DNA from 4 places in the Streptomyces sp. AB3(2024) genome. Region 1 is predicted to be linked to each of the others. Evidence: riboswitches for the same ligand, from Rfam matches in the RefSeq annotation. Region 1 holds a riboswitch; each other region holds the start of a gene.

Region 1 (3,198 bases):
AGCACCCGCAGCGCGCCGTCGTAGCCGCGCCCGGCCAGCCCCTCCTGGAGCCGGCCCGCGCGGTCGAAGGCCCGGACGAAGGAGGTCGCCGCGAGCCCGGCCAGGGAACGCCACACCGCCGCCCGGCCGCTCTGCCCGAGCCGGGCCGCCTGCGCCCGGCGGACCTGCGCCATCGAGTCCAGCAGCAGGAAGCCGATCCGGTACATCACGAGGGCCACGTCCACCACGGGGGCGGGCACCCCCGCCCGCACCAGACGTGGCAGTACGTCCGAGACGGGGGTGGTGAACGCGAACAGGAGCACGCCGAGCGAGGCCGCCGAGGTGCGCAGCAGCAGCTCCCCGGCGTGCCGGGGTCCGTCCGGCGCCAGGGAGACGAATCCGGCGGGCCCGCCCAGCGACACCAGCAGCGGCAGCGCCCCGGTCACGCAGAAGCCGAGCGGCACCCGGAAGGCCCGCCACAGCTGCCGCCCCGCCACGCCGGCCGGGCCGAGCAGCACGGCCAGGGTCGCCGCGGCGACCAGCGGCCCGCCGGGCCAGGGCGGCAGGCACACGGCGGTGACGGTCAGGCCGAGTCCCAGCAGGGCCTTCTCCAGGGGGTGACGGCGCCGCCAGCGGCTGCCGTGCGCCGCCACGTCGATCGGCAGCACCGCTTACGACTCCGCCACGGTCGTGGTGGCGGACCCGGTGGCGGGCCCGCCCGGGGCCGCGGAGGCCGCGGCCGCCTGGGCGAGGCCCTGCCGGCGACCCTTGCGCACGCCGAAGTAGTACGCGAGCACGCCCGCGCCGAGCGCCGCCTGGAGGGCGAACAGCGCCGACTCGATCTCCCCGGACGGGGGTTCGTACAGCGGCGAGAACCAGGGCTCGTAGTCGGGCTTCAGCTCGGTGATGGCCGACTCCGCCTGCGCGTCGGCGCCCGCGAACGGCTCCTCCCTGCCGTCGCCGAGCCCCAGCGCGAGCGGGAGCACGGCCAGGGCGGCCACCAGGAACAGCAGCAGGGTGTTGATCTTCGCGTTGCGGGTCATCGGACCGCCGCCCCCTGCTGCGCGCCGGCCGCGCCGGTCAGCTTCGCGACCCCGAGCCGGACCAGGTCCGACCTGCTGGACTGCATCAGCAGGCGCATCACGAGCACAGTCAGCAGCCCCTCGCTGACCGCGAGCGGGATCTGCGTCAGGGCGAAGATCCCCGCGAACTTCTCCAGCGCGCCCGGGAAGCCGCTGCCCGGGTCCGGGAAGGCCAGCGCCAGCTGGACGGAGGTCACGCAGTAGGTGACGAGGTCGGCGAAGAAGGCCCCCAGGAAGACGGTCACCATCAGCGGCGCACCGGACTTCCGCAGCAGCCGGTAGACGGCGTAGCCGGCCCAGGGTCCGGCGATGGCCATGGAGAAGACATTGGCACCGAGGGTGGTGAGCCCGCCGTGCGCCAGCAGCAGGGCCTGGAACAGCAGGGTGATCGTGCCGAGCACCGCCATGATGGGGGGCCGGAAGAGGATGGCGCCGAGCCCGGTACCGGTCGGGTGAGAGCAGCTGCCCGTCACCGAGGGGATCTTGAGCGCGGACAGGACGAAGGTGAACGCCCCCGAGGCCCCGAGCAGCAGCGTGCTCTCCGGATGGGCCTTCACCTCGCGGGTGAGGGCGCGGACTCCGTGGACGACGAACGGGGCGGACGCGGCGCCCCAGGCGACCGCGTGCAAGGGGGGCAGGAACCCCTCGGCTATATGCATGGGTAGAGAGACCTCTCCAGCACCTCGTGGATGGACGACGCGCCCCGGCCGGTCTCCTGGCTCACGGGTACTGATGCCCTGGCTCCGCCTTCCCGGGGCCGTGCGGTCTCCCGCGCGGGCCCAGTGGCTTCCCGCAGGAGTAGAGCCGGACTTCCCGATCACAGTGGCGAGGGCCGCACCGGTTTCCCACCGGTTTCCCGAACACCAAGGCCAGCTGACCCTAGTCGCCGGGGCGGACCGGTAACAACCCGCCTCGATTCGGCCGTTCGGGTGGCCGGATCCGGTACGGGCGTCACCCGGCGCGGCCCGGACGGACGCGGTCCGCTGGCGGCCCCCGCCGGCCCCGGGAAGGGTGGGGCGCATGGCTGCCGACACCCAGGGCTTCGACTATTCGGACCTCTCCGCCGTCTACGTCAACTGCACCCTCAAGCGCTCGCCCGAGACCAGCAACACCGAGGGCCTGATCGTGAAGAGCCGTGCCGTCATGGAGGCGGCCGGCGCCCGGACCTCACTGGTGCGGGCCGTCGACCACGACATCGCGACCGGGGTCTGGCCGGACATGACCGAGCACGGCTGGGAGAGCGACCAGTGGCCGGTCCTCTACAGCCAGATCATGGACGCCGACATCCTCGTGCTCTGCGGGCCGATCTGGCTCGGCGACAACAGCTCCGTCATGAAGCAGGTCATCGAGCGGCTCTACGCCTGCTCCTCCCTGCTCAACGACCGCGGCCAGTACGCCTACTACGGGCGGGTCGGCGGAGCGCTGATCACCGGCAACGAGGACGGCGTCAAACACTGCGCCATGAACGTCCTCTACAGCCTCCAGCACCTGGGCTACGCCATTCCGCCCCAGGCCGACGCGGGCTGGATCGGCGAGGCCGGCCCCGGACCCTCCTACCTGGATCCCGGATCAGGCGGCCCCGACAACGACTTCACCAACCGCAACACGGCCTTCATGTCCTGGAACCTCATGCACCTCGCCGCCCTCCTCAAGCGCGCGGGCGGCATCCCCGCACACGGCAACCAGCGCTCCCTGTGGGACGCGGGCTGCCGCTTCGACTTCCCGAACCCGGAACACCGCTAGCGGTGCGGCGTCCCGGGCCGGGCCGCCGGGTTCAGCAGGTGTTCGGGTGCGCGACGTCCACCACGTACCGCTCGGGCGAGTGGAGGACCGAGGTGGTGAAGGCGGGCTTGGTGTCGAAGGCGGCGCCGAAGGTCACGTACCCCTCGTAGTCGCCGGTCAGGGCGAGGCCCTTGAGCTTGCTGAGGGAGATCTTCTGGAGCTTGGGGCCCTGGTAGACGTTCTGCCCCGCGTCGTCGTGACCGGCGGCGGGGTGCAGGCGGATCTCCAGGAAGTACTTCCCGGCCAGCGGGACGGGCTTGCCGGACCCGTCGTAGACCAGCTGGGAGACGGGTGTGACGGTGACCGGGGGCACGGAGCCCCGGAGGTCGATGACGATCCGGTCGTACGTGCAGTG
Region 2 (3,198 bases), on a different contig from region 1:
GAGGTGCCGTGGACCGAATCGAAGATCGTCGCCCCGGCCGGCCTGCTGGCCTCCGCCGAGGAGAAGGCCGAGCTCGCGGCGGCCGGCCTCGACTCGGGCGGCGGCCGGGTCAAGGAGCCCGTGGCATGAGCGGGGTCCGCGCGGCGCTGGCCAAGGCGCGGTTCTACGTCCGGGAGTTCTCCGGGGAGGCCGCGTACGACCGGTACGTCGCCCACGCCCGCTCCCACGACCCGGACGCCGAGGTCATGACCCGGCGCGCCTTCGAGCGGGCCCGCACCGACGCCCGCGAGGCGGACCCCCGCGAGGGCTTCCGCTGCTGCTGACCACGCGTGAAGGGCTCCGCCGGTTACCGGCGGAGCCCTTCACGCACCGCGGGTCAGCGCACCCAGTCCTTGAGGGGCTCGGTGTCCAGGGTGATGCCTACGGGGTCCGGGAGCCGGACTTCCCTGCCGAACGGCACCGTACGTACGGTCTCGTAGCGGGCGCCGTCCGGGTCACTGTGGACGAGAAGCCGGCATTTGAGCCGATCGACGAGCAGGTAGACGGAGATGCCGGTCTCCGCGTAGGCGCGCGGCTTCTCGATCCGGTCTCGCCGCTCGGTGCCGGAGTTCCACGAGGTCACCTCGACGGCCATCAGGATCGGGCCCGGGTCCACCCAGTCACCCTGCCCGACGAACGCGTCCTCGTGCGCCAGTACGCCGTCCGGAATGGCACGGCCCTGCCGGTACCGCTCCGCCTTGATTCCCTGCCCCGGGTGCAGCCGGAGCCCCGGGTGGTGCTGGATGCAGATCCGCGTCAACCACTGGATGATCCGCCCGTGGTCCCCGTCCGTCATCGCCCTGCTCCTCAGCACCCCACCGATGAATTCCAGTCGCAGCCCCTCTTCCTCACGGGCTGCCATCCGGGCGAGGTGTTCGAACACTTCGGGCGTCATGTGGGGCCGGTCGGTCATCACGGTCAGGCCTCGCTCGCCTTCCTCGACGGTGCCGGTTCGACGATAGCGCCGGGCACCGTCACGCGTGGCGCACACTCGACGGCATGGACATCGAGATCAGGGCGGCGCTGCCCGTCGAGTACGAGCGGCTCGGGGAGATCACCGGCCGGGCCTACACCGGGGACGGTCTGCTCGACCCGAACGAGGACGACCACTACCTGAACGTCCTGCGGGACGTCGCCGGCCGGGCCGGACACGGGGAGGTGATCGTCGCCGCGCGGGACCACGAGGTGCTCGGAGGAGTGACGTTCGCCGCACCCGGGAGCCCCCTCGCCGACATCGCGGGCCCCGGCGAGGCCGAGTTCCGGATGCTGGCCGTGGCCGCCGAGGCGCGCGGGGCGGGGGTCGGGGAGGCGCTGGTGCGGGCCTGCGTCGACCGGGCGCGGGCCCTGGACGGGGTGTCGGCGCTGGTGCTGTCCACCCAGCCCGCCATGCTCGGCGCCCAGCGGATCTACGCCCGCCTGGGATTCGTACGCACTCCGGAGCGGGACTGGGCGCCGATCCCCGCGCTGACCCTGCTCACGTACCGGCTGGAGCTGTAACACCACGCTCAGCAAGGTGCCGACACAACATGTGGGGGGTCACGCATCGGGGCGCCCCCACATGTATGCTCATCCTCGCTGTCGCCGCAGGGGAATCCGGTGTGAATCCGGAACTGTCCCGCAACGGTATGACGTGCACCCATTGGTGCATTCCGCAAGTCCGAGGACCTGCCGGCAGCGCGCCCGGATCGACCGAACCGGGTAGAGACACGTCCGGGCCTCGCGGTTGGGCCGGTGGACGCCGTGCGGCACGTCGCGCCTTCCCGTGCGCCCGCATGCGCCCGCCCGCGCCCCCGCCGATGACCGGGCCGAGCGAGGGAGAGCTCCCGCCGTGACCATCGCGCCTTCTGCACCGCGCGCCGAGTCCACTTCTGGCGACACCACCGAAGGCCCGGGGGCCGCGCTGCTGCGTACTCTCACCGAGCTGACCGTCGACCTCCCCGACACCGACCCGGGCCGGGTCGCCGCCGCCGCCCTGCGCGGGCGCAGCGCCGTCGCGGACGAGGCCGAGCTGCGGGGGCTGGCCACCGAGGCCTCCGCGGGCCTGATCTCCGAGGACCCGGCGTACTCCCGCCTCGCCGCCCGCCTGCTGACGCTGGCCGTCGCCGACGAGGCCGCGGGCCAGGGCTCGGGCTCCTTCGCCGAGTCCGTCGCCGTCGGCCACCGCGAGGGCCTGATCGCGGACCGCACCGCCGAGTTCGTCGCCCTCCACGCGGCCCGTCTGAACTCCCTGGTCGAGCACGCGCTCGCCGAGGGCGCGGACGACCGCTTCGGCTTCTTCGGCCTGCGCACCCTGCACAGCCGCTACCTGCTGCGCCACCCGATCACCCGTCAGGTGATCGAGACCCCGCAGTACTTCATGCTGCGCGTGGCCTGCGGCCTCGCCGAGAACGACACCGTCCAGGCCGTCGAGGAAGTCGCCTCCCTCTACCGGCTGATGAGCCGCCTGGACTACCTGCCGTCCTCCCCCACGCTCTTCAACTCCGGCACCCGCCACCCGCAGATGTCCTCCTGCTACCTGCTGGACTCCCCGCTGGACGAGCTGGACTCGATCTACGACCGCTACCACCAGGTCGCCCGCCTCTCCAAGCACGCCGGCGGCATCGGCCTGTCGTACTCCCGCATCCGGGCCCGCGGCTCCCTGATCCGCGGCACCAACGGCCACTCCAACGGCATCGTGCCGTTCCTGAAGACCCTCGACGCCTCCGTCGCCGCCGTGAACCAGGGCGGCCGCCGCAAGGGCGCCGCCGCCGTCTACCTGGAGACCTGGCACGCGGACATCGAGGAGTTCCTGGAGCTCCGCGACAACACCGGTGAGGACCAGCGCCGCACCCACAACCTGAACCTGGCCCACTGGGTGCCGGACGAGTTCATGCGCCGCGTCAACGCCGACGCCGACTGGTCGCTGTTCTCCCCGGCCGACGTCCCCGAACTGGTGGACCTTTGGGGCGACGAGTTCGACGCCGCCTACCGCAAGGCCGAGGCGTCGGGCCTGGCCCGCAAGACCATGCCCGCCCGCGACCTGTACGGCCGGATGATGCGCACCCTCGCGCAGACCGGCCAGGGCTGGATGACCTTCAAGGACGCTTCCAACCGCACGGCGAACCAGACCGCCGAGCCGGGCACCGTCGTCCACTCCTCCAACCTCTGCACCGAGATCAT
Region 3 (3,198 bases), on a different contig from region 1:
GCGCGCCAGGCCGGTGGTGGTGACCGGGTTGTCGGTGATGGCCTGCAGGGTCCGGTCGAGCTGGGTGAGGACCGCGCCGGGCGGACCGCCCAGTTCGAACAGCAGGGAGCGCAGCATGTTGCGGATGGAGGCCATGGCCGCGGCCGCCTGCAGATCGTGGCCGACCACGTCGCCGATGACGAGCGCCACGGCGCCGTCGGGCAGGGGGATGGCGTCGTACCAGTCCCCGCCGAGTGCGTTGGGCTCGGCGGCGGGCCGGTAGATGGCGGCGGCGGCGAAGGGTCCCAGGTCGGGCAGTGTCGGCAGCAGGAGGCGCTGGAACTGCTCGGAGGAGGCCCGAACCCGTTCGAGGAGGCGGACGTTGTCGATCGCGATGCCGGCGGCGCGGGCGAGGGCGACGACCATGTTCTCGTCGTGGACGTCGAAGGCCCTCCCGTCGCTCCGCTCGGACAGGTAGAGGTCTCCGTAGGTCTCGCCGCGGACGCTGATGGCCACGCCGAGGAGGGTGCTCATCGGTGGGTGGCCGGGCGGGAACCCCACCGAGGACGGATGGGCGGAGATGTCGTCGACCCGCAGCGGCTCGGGGTGGCGGATCAGGTATCCGAGTACGCCCAGGCCGCGGGGGAAGCCCACGTCGGCCAGGGCCGCGCGTTCCTCCTCGGAGAGGCCGACGGCGATGAACCGCGCCAGCCGCTCGCCGGAGTCGTCCAGTACGCCCAGTGCCCCGAAGCGGGCGCCGACCAGCTCCATGGCAGTGGTCACGATGCGGTTCAGCACCGCCGGCAGCTCCACCTCCCGGGTGATGTCCAGCACCGCGCCCAGCAGGCCCTCGATCCGGGCCCTCGCCGCGGTCAGAGCCTGCAGCCGCTCTTCGATCCGGCCCAGCTCGGCTTCCAGGCGCAGCAACGGGTCGGGCCTGGGAGGCCGCTTCCCCCGCTCCCACTCCCTGCCGCCCGGCATCACGACCGCCCGGTGGACCGGGACACGAACCTCTGCTCCCGCCCACCGCACCCGGCGCCGTACGCCACCGCGGCGGCATGCCTGCGAGCCGGTGCCCGTCCCGCGTCCCTGGGGCCCGCCCGGTGCTCGCGCCGGATCCGGTCATCAAGCCGCTCAAGCGATCGGTACACCCACGGACTCCTGACACGACCGTGCAACGGCCCACAGGATGGCCCGCCGACGGCGCGGCACCGGAGTATTGCGCCGAAAGCGGCATGTCGCGGGCGATCAGCGCGCTCGCACCCCCGTCCTGTCTCATTTCGCCGTCCGGATGAGGGACGGGGCTCGCCGCTGAGCGATCTTCCGCCCTAGGGTGGCCGGTGCAGCTGGTTCGCCCCGTCCGCCAGGCGGGATGCGTCGTAAGAGGGAACCCGGTGGGAATCCGGGACTGCCCCGCAGCGGTGAGCGGGAACGACCGCCGTCATACGCACTGGGACCGGACAACGGTCCTGGGAAGCGACGGCCAGTAGGTGCCCGCCGGGAGACCGGCAGGCGTGCCCGCGAGTCCGAAGACCTGCCCGTTGCCCGCACGCGGACGATTCCCGTGCGGAGATCCCGGTGACCTCGTGGGCGGGTCGGCGTACACGACGAGCGGCACGTGTGGTGTTTCCCCGCGACGTGGTCCGCGCGTTCTGTCGTTCCTTCGCGTCCGCGTCCCCTCACCGGGACGTTCAGGACACATCTCGCGAAGGAGAGTTCCGTGACAACGAAGCCCACGGCCGCGGCAGCACGAGCCACCGTGTACGGCTACCCCCGTCAGGGTCAGAACCGCGAACTGAAGAAGGCCGTCGAGGGCTACTGGAAGGGCCGCGTCACCGCCGACGCCCTGCGGCGCACGGCCGCCGGCCTCCGCCGCTCGAACTGGCGGCAGCTGGCCGACGCGGGCATCACCGAGGTGCCGACCGGCGACTTCTCGTACTATGACCACGTCCTGGACACCAGTGTCATGGTCGGCGCCGTCCCCGGGCGGCACCGCGCGGCGGTCGCCGCCGACGCCCTCGACGGCCTCTTCGCGATGGCCCGCGGCACCCAGGACGTCGCCCCGCTCGAAATGACCAAGTGGTTCGACACCAACTACCACTACCTGGTCCCCGAGCTCGGCCCCGACACCGTCTTCACCGCCGACTCCACGAAGCAGGTCGCCGAGCTGAAGGAGGCCCTCGCGCTCGGGCACACGGCCCGCCCCGTCCTCGTCGGCCCCGTCACCTACCTCCTGCTGGCCAAGCCCGCCCCGGGCGTGGCCGCCGACTTCCGGCCGATCACCCTCCTCGACCGGCTGCTGCCCGTCTACGCCCGGGTCCTCGCCGATCTGCGCGCCGCCGGCGCCGAGTGGGTCCAGCCGGACGAACCGGCCCTGGTCCAGGACCGCACCCCGGCCGATCTGAACGCCGCCGCCCGCGCCTACCGCGAGCTGGGGGCGGCCACCGACCGTCCGAAGCTGCTGGTCGCCTCGTACTTCGGCCGGCTCGGCGGCGCCCTCCAGGTGCTCGCCGCCGCCCCCGTCGAGGGGCTGGCGCTGGACTTCACCGACGCCGGCGCCGCGAACCTCGCCGACCTCGCGGCCGTCGGCGGACTGCCCGGCAAGCGGCTCGTGGCGGGCGTGGTCAACGGCCGCAACGTCTGGATCAACGACTACCGGAAGTCCCTGGCCACCCTCGGGACCCTGCTGGGCCTCGCCGGCCGGGTCGACGTCGCCGCCTCCTGCTCACTGCTGCACGTCCCGCTGGGCGCCGCGGCCGAGCGTGACATCGACCCGCAGATCCGGCGCTGGCTCGCCTTCGCCCGGCAGAAGACGACCATCGGCTCGTTCCCGCAGACCGACGAGCTGCGCCTCGCCCGCGCCGACCTGCGGGCCGGCCGGATCGACACGGCCGCCTACGAGGAGCGGATCAAGGACGAGATCCGCGAGGCCCTCTCCTTCCAGGAGAAGACCGGGATCGACGTCCTGGTGCACGGCGAACCCGAACGGGGCGACATGGTGCAGTACTTCGCGGAGCAGCTCACCGGCTACGTCGCCACCCGGCACGGCTGGGTGCAGTCCTACGGCACCCGCTACGTCCGCCCGCCGGTCCTGGCCGGGGACGTCTCCCGCCCCGAGCCGATGACCGTGCGCTGGACCTCGTACGCCCAGTCGCAGACGGCCAAGCCGGTCAAGGGCATGCTGACCGGCCTGGTCACCATGCTCGCCTGGTCCTTCGT
Region 4 (3,198 bases), on a different contig from region 1:
CATGTGCGCCAACTCCGGCAGCGCCGCCAGGGCCCGCCAGCTGTGCGGCTCGACGGTCACCGTCGTCACCACCATCCCCGTGGACGACTGCTGGATGCGCGACAGCGGCCCGGTCTTCCGTACCGACGGCGCCGGCGGACTGGACGCGGTCGGCCTGAACTTCAACGGCTGGGGCAACAAGCAGACCCACTCCAAGGACGCCCTGGTCGCCGGGCGGATCGCCTCCTACGTCGGCGTCCCGTTCACCGCCGCCGGCCTGGTGGGGGAGGGCGGCGCGGTCGAGCAGGACGGCGCCGGCACCCTGATGGCGACCCGCAGCAGCCTGGTGAACCGCAACCGCAACCCCAACGCGTCGCAGGCGCAGATCGAAGCCGCGCTGTGCGCCGCCTACGGCGCCTCCAAGGTGATCTGGTTCGACGGCGTGACCGGCCAGGACATCACGGACGACCACGTCGACGCCACCTCGCGCTTCCTCGCGCCCGGGAAGGCCCTCGTCCAGATGCCGTTGGCCTCGGACAACGACGCCTACGCCAAGGACGCGCGCCAGCAGTTCCAGGTCCTGTCCGGGGCGACGACCGCGGGCGGTGCCCGCATGACCGCCGAGAAGCTCCAGGGCCCCGACTACAACCTGATCCGCTCCACCAACCGGGACTTCCTCGCCTCCTACGCCAACTACTACGTGTGCAACGGCGCCGTCATCAGCGGCCAGTTCGGCGACACCCAGGCCGACGCGGCGGCCCGGGCCACGCTGACGCGCCTGTTCCCGGGCCGCGTCGTCGAACGGCTCAACATCGACCGCCTCGGCACCGGTGGCGGCGGCATCCACTGCGTCACCCAGCAGCAGCCGGTGCCGTAACGGCCCCACCGCCCGACGGAGCGCGGCGCCCGGCCCGCGACCCCGCGGCCGGGCACCGCGCTCACGCGCCCGCGCGGCCGCCGTGGAGACCGAGGTCCCGGCGGAGCGGATCGCGGTGGGCCGCGGGGCCCGGCTCGCCCCGCTATCCCTCCAGCAGGCCCGGGACCCGGCGCGGCCGCCCGTCGGCGTCGATGGCGACGAAGGTCAGGCGGGCGGTGGCGACTTCGGTGGCCGGGCTGGTCGTCGCGTTCCAGCGTTCCGCGGTGACCCGTACGGCGACGGTCATGGAGGTCCGGCCGGCGCGGTCCAGTGTGGCGTGGACGGTGAGGAGGTCGCCCGCGCGGGCGGGGGCCAGGAAGGTCATGCGGTCCACGGACACCGTCACGGCGGGACCGTCGGCATGGCGGCCCGCGGAGGCGGCGGCCGCGTCGTCGATCAGCTTCATGACCACACCGCCGTGGATGGTCCCGTAGAGGTTGGTGTCGTGCTCGCTCATGATGTGGGCGAGGGTGACACGGGAGTCGGCAGATGACTTGTGGGCCCGGGTGCCCGTGGTGATGTCCGCGGTCACGGAACTCTCCTTCGCGAGTCGTGCGGATGCGGTCCCGACGGGCCGGACGCGGACGCGCAGGAGCGGCGGGCCGCGCGAGGCGCCCGCTGCCGCCGGCCCGCCCACGAGGCCATCGGGATCTCCGTACGCGGTCTTCGCGTACGGGCAGCGGCAGGTCTTCGGACTCACGGGCACACCTGCCGGCACTCCTGCTTCCGCCGGCGGGCACCTACTGGCCGTCGCTTCCCAGGACCGTTGTCCGGTCCCAGTGCGTATGACGGCGGTCGTTCCCGCTCACCGCTGCGGGGCAGTCCCGGATTCCCACCGGGTTCCCTCTTGCGACGCATCCCGCCTGGCGGACGGGGCGAACCAGCTGCCCTCACACCTTAGGGGCGTCGCCGCGCCCCGCGCACGGCGCCCGGGGCACCACCGACCGCCGATGGAGCGCCGTTCAGTGCGGGCGCGCCCCGGTGGTGGGCGGACGGGGGAGTACCCGCGCGATGACGAGGGCTACGTCGTCGGTGGCGTCACGGTGACGCAGGGCGGCCAGGAGGCGGTCGCAGGTCGCCTCCGGGGGGAGATCCGGATCGGCGAGGAGGCTGAGGAGCAGGTCGAGGCGGTCGTCCAGGGCCTCGTCACGGGTTTCGACGAGACCGTCGGTGTAGAGGACCAGCCGGTCACCGGGCAGCAGGTCGAGGACGGTGGACGTGAACCCGGCGTCGCCGAGGCCGCCCGCGCCGAGCGGCACCCCGGCCGGAAGGTCGGCCAGCGCCGGCGCCTGCCCCGACCTGACGACGACCGGGGGCGGGTGGCCCGCGAGGGCGACGCGGCAGCGCGAGCGGTGCGGGTCCCAGGTGGCGTAGACACAGGTCGCCATGGTCCCGTCGAGTTCGGCGGTGATGTGGTCGAGGTGGCGCAGGACCCGTGCCGGGTCGAGACCGAGGTCCGCCAGGGTACGGGTGGCCGTGCGCAGTTGACCCATGGTGGCGGCGGCGTGGACACCGTGTCCCATCACGTCGCCGACCACGAGGGCGGTCTTGTCCCCGGGCTGACGGATCGCGTCGAACCAGTCGCCGCCGATCCCGCTGGCCGCCACCGCGGGCTGGTAGCGGTAGGCGATCTGGAGACCGGCGGCACGCGGCGGGGGGTGGGGGAGGAGATGTCGCTGGAGGGTCAGGGCGGTGTCGGTGGCGTGCTGGTACCAGCGGGCGTTGTCGATGGCGATGGCGGCGCGGGTGGCCAGCTCGCCGGCCAGGGTGACATCGTCCTGGTCGAAGGGGAGCGGATTGCGGGTGCGCAGGAGGCCGACGGCGCCGAGGACCTGTCCGCGGGCGGTCAGCGGTACGGCCAGGTAGGAGTGCGCGCCCTCCCGGCGGAGGAGGTCCGCGGCGGCCTCGTCGCGCGCGATGCGCGCCAGGTCCGCCCCGGTGATCCGCGGCACCAGGACGGGGCGCCCGGTGCTCACGCAGCGGGTGACCAGGCGCTCGGCCGGATACGTGGTGCGCTCGCCCACCGGGTCCGCGGCGCGGACGGCGTCCGTCCCGTAGGACGTCGCCACCGCGAGGGCCATGAAGAGCGCCTGCCCCGTCCGGGGTCCGGGCGTCGTCGCCACGCCGCCCCCCAGCACGGAGTCGAGGACGTCGACCGAGGCGAGGTCGGCCAGGTCGGCCACGACGAGGTCGGCGAGCTCGCGGGCCGTGCGCTCCAGGTCCAGGGTGGTGCCGACGGTCACCGACGCCCGGGCGATGAGGCCGAGGCGCCTGCGGGCCTCGGTGGCCTCCCGGGCCGCGCG

The links. Region 1 has a riboswitch for cobalamin ahead of ACEPPI_RS01350 (energy-coupling factor ABC transporter permease). Riboswitches for the same ligand answer to the same signal wherever they lie in the genome.
Region 2: it holds a riboswitch for cobalamin, as region 1 does, so the genes downstream of both, ACEPPI_RS13765 (ribonucleoside-diphosphate reductase subunit alpha) here and ACEPPI_RS01350 (energy-coupling factor ABC transporter permease) in region 1, are expected to answer to the same signal.
Region 3: it holds a riboswitch for cobalamin, as region 1 does, so the genes downstream of both, ACEPPI_RS23885 (5-methyltetrahydropteroyltriglutamate--homocysteine S-methyltransferase) here and ACEPPI_RS01350 (energy-coupling factor ABC transporter permease) in region 1, are expected to answer to the same signal.
Region 4: it holds a riboswitch for cobalamin, as region 1 does, so the genes downstream of both, ACEPPI_RS24070 (acyl-CoA thioesterase) here and ACEPPI_RS01350 (energy-coupling factor ABC transporter permease) in region 1, are expected to answer to the same signal.

What each region holds. Positions count from the first base shown of each region.
Region 1 is NZ_JBGWAB010000002.1:89,726-92,923, reverse strand. Features, by position in the region: gene cbiQ (cobalt ECF transporter T component CbiQ) at 1-647, opposite strand, end outside; gene ACEPPI_RS01355 (energy-coupling factor ABC transporter substrate-binding protein) at 651-1,022, opposite strand; gene ACEPPI_RS01350 (energy-coupling factor ABC transporter permease) at 1,019-1,720, opposite strand; cobalamin riboswitch at 1,749-1,967, opposite strand; gene ACEPPI_RS01345 (flavodoxin family protein) at 2,082-2,804, shown strand; gene ACEPPI_RS01340 (hypothetical protein) at 2,836-3,198, opposite strand, start outside.
Region 2 is NZ_JBGWAB010000025.1:69,710-72,907, forward strand. Features, by position in the region: gene ACEPPI_RS13745 (carbon starvation CstA family protein) at 1-129, shown strand, start outside; gene ACEPPI_RS13750 (YbdD/YjiX family protein) at 126-323, shown strand; gene ACEPPI_RS13755 (Uma2 family endonuclease) at 377-961, opposite strand; gene ACEPPI_RS13760 (GNAT family N-acetyltransferase) at 1,039-1,536, shown strand; cobalamin riboswitch at 1,599-1,727, shown strand; gene ACEPPI_RS13765 (ribonucleoside-diphosphate reductase subunit alpha) at 1,868-3,198, shown strand, end outside.
Region 3 is NZ_JBGWAB010000066.1:14,352-17,549, reverse strand. Features, by position in the region: gene ACEPPI_RS23890 (PP2C family protein-serine/threonine phosphatase) at 1-906, opposite strand, end outside; cobalamin riboswitch at 1,360-1,515, shown strand; partial or broken gene ACEPPI_RS23885 (5-methyltetrahydropteroyltriglutamate--homocysteine S-methyltransferase) at 1,700-3,198, shown strand, end outside.
Region 4 is NZ_JBGWAB010000067.1:9,299-12,496, forward strand. Features, by position in the region: gene ACEPPI_RS24065 (agmatine/peptidylarginine deiminase) at 1-856, shown strand, start outside; gene ACEPPI_RS24070 (acyl-CoA thioesterase) at 999-1,427, opposite strand; cobalamin riboswitch at 1,559-1,795, opposite strand; gene ACEPPI_RS24075 (SpoIIE family protein phosphatase) at 1,858-3,198, opposite strand, start outside.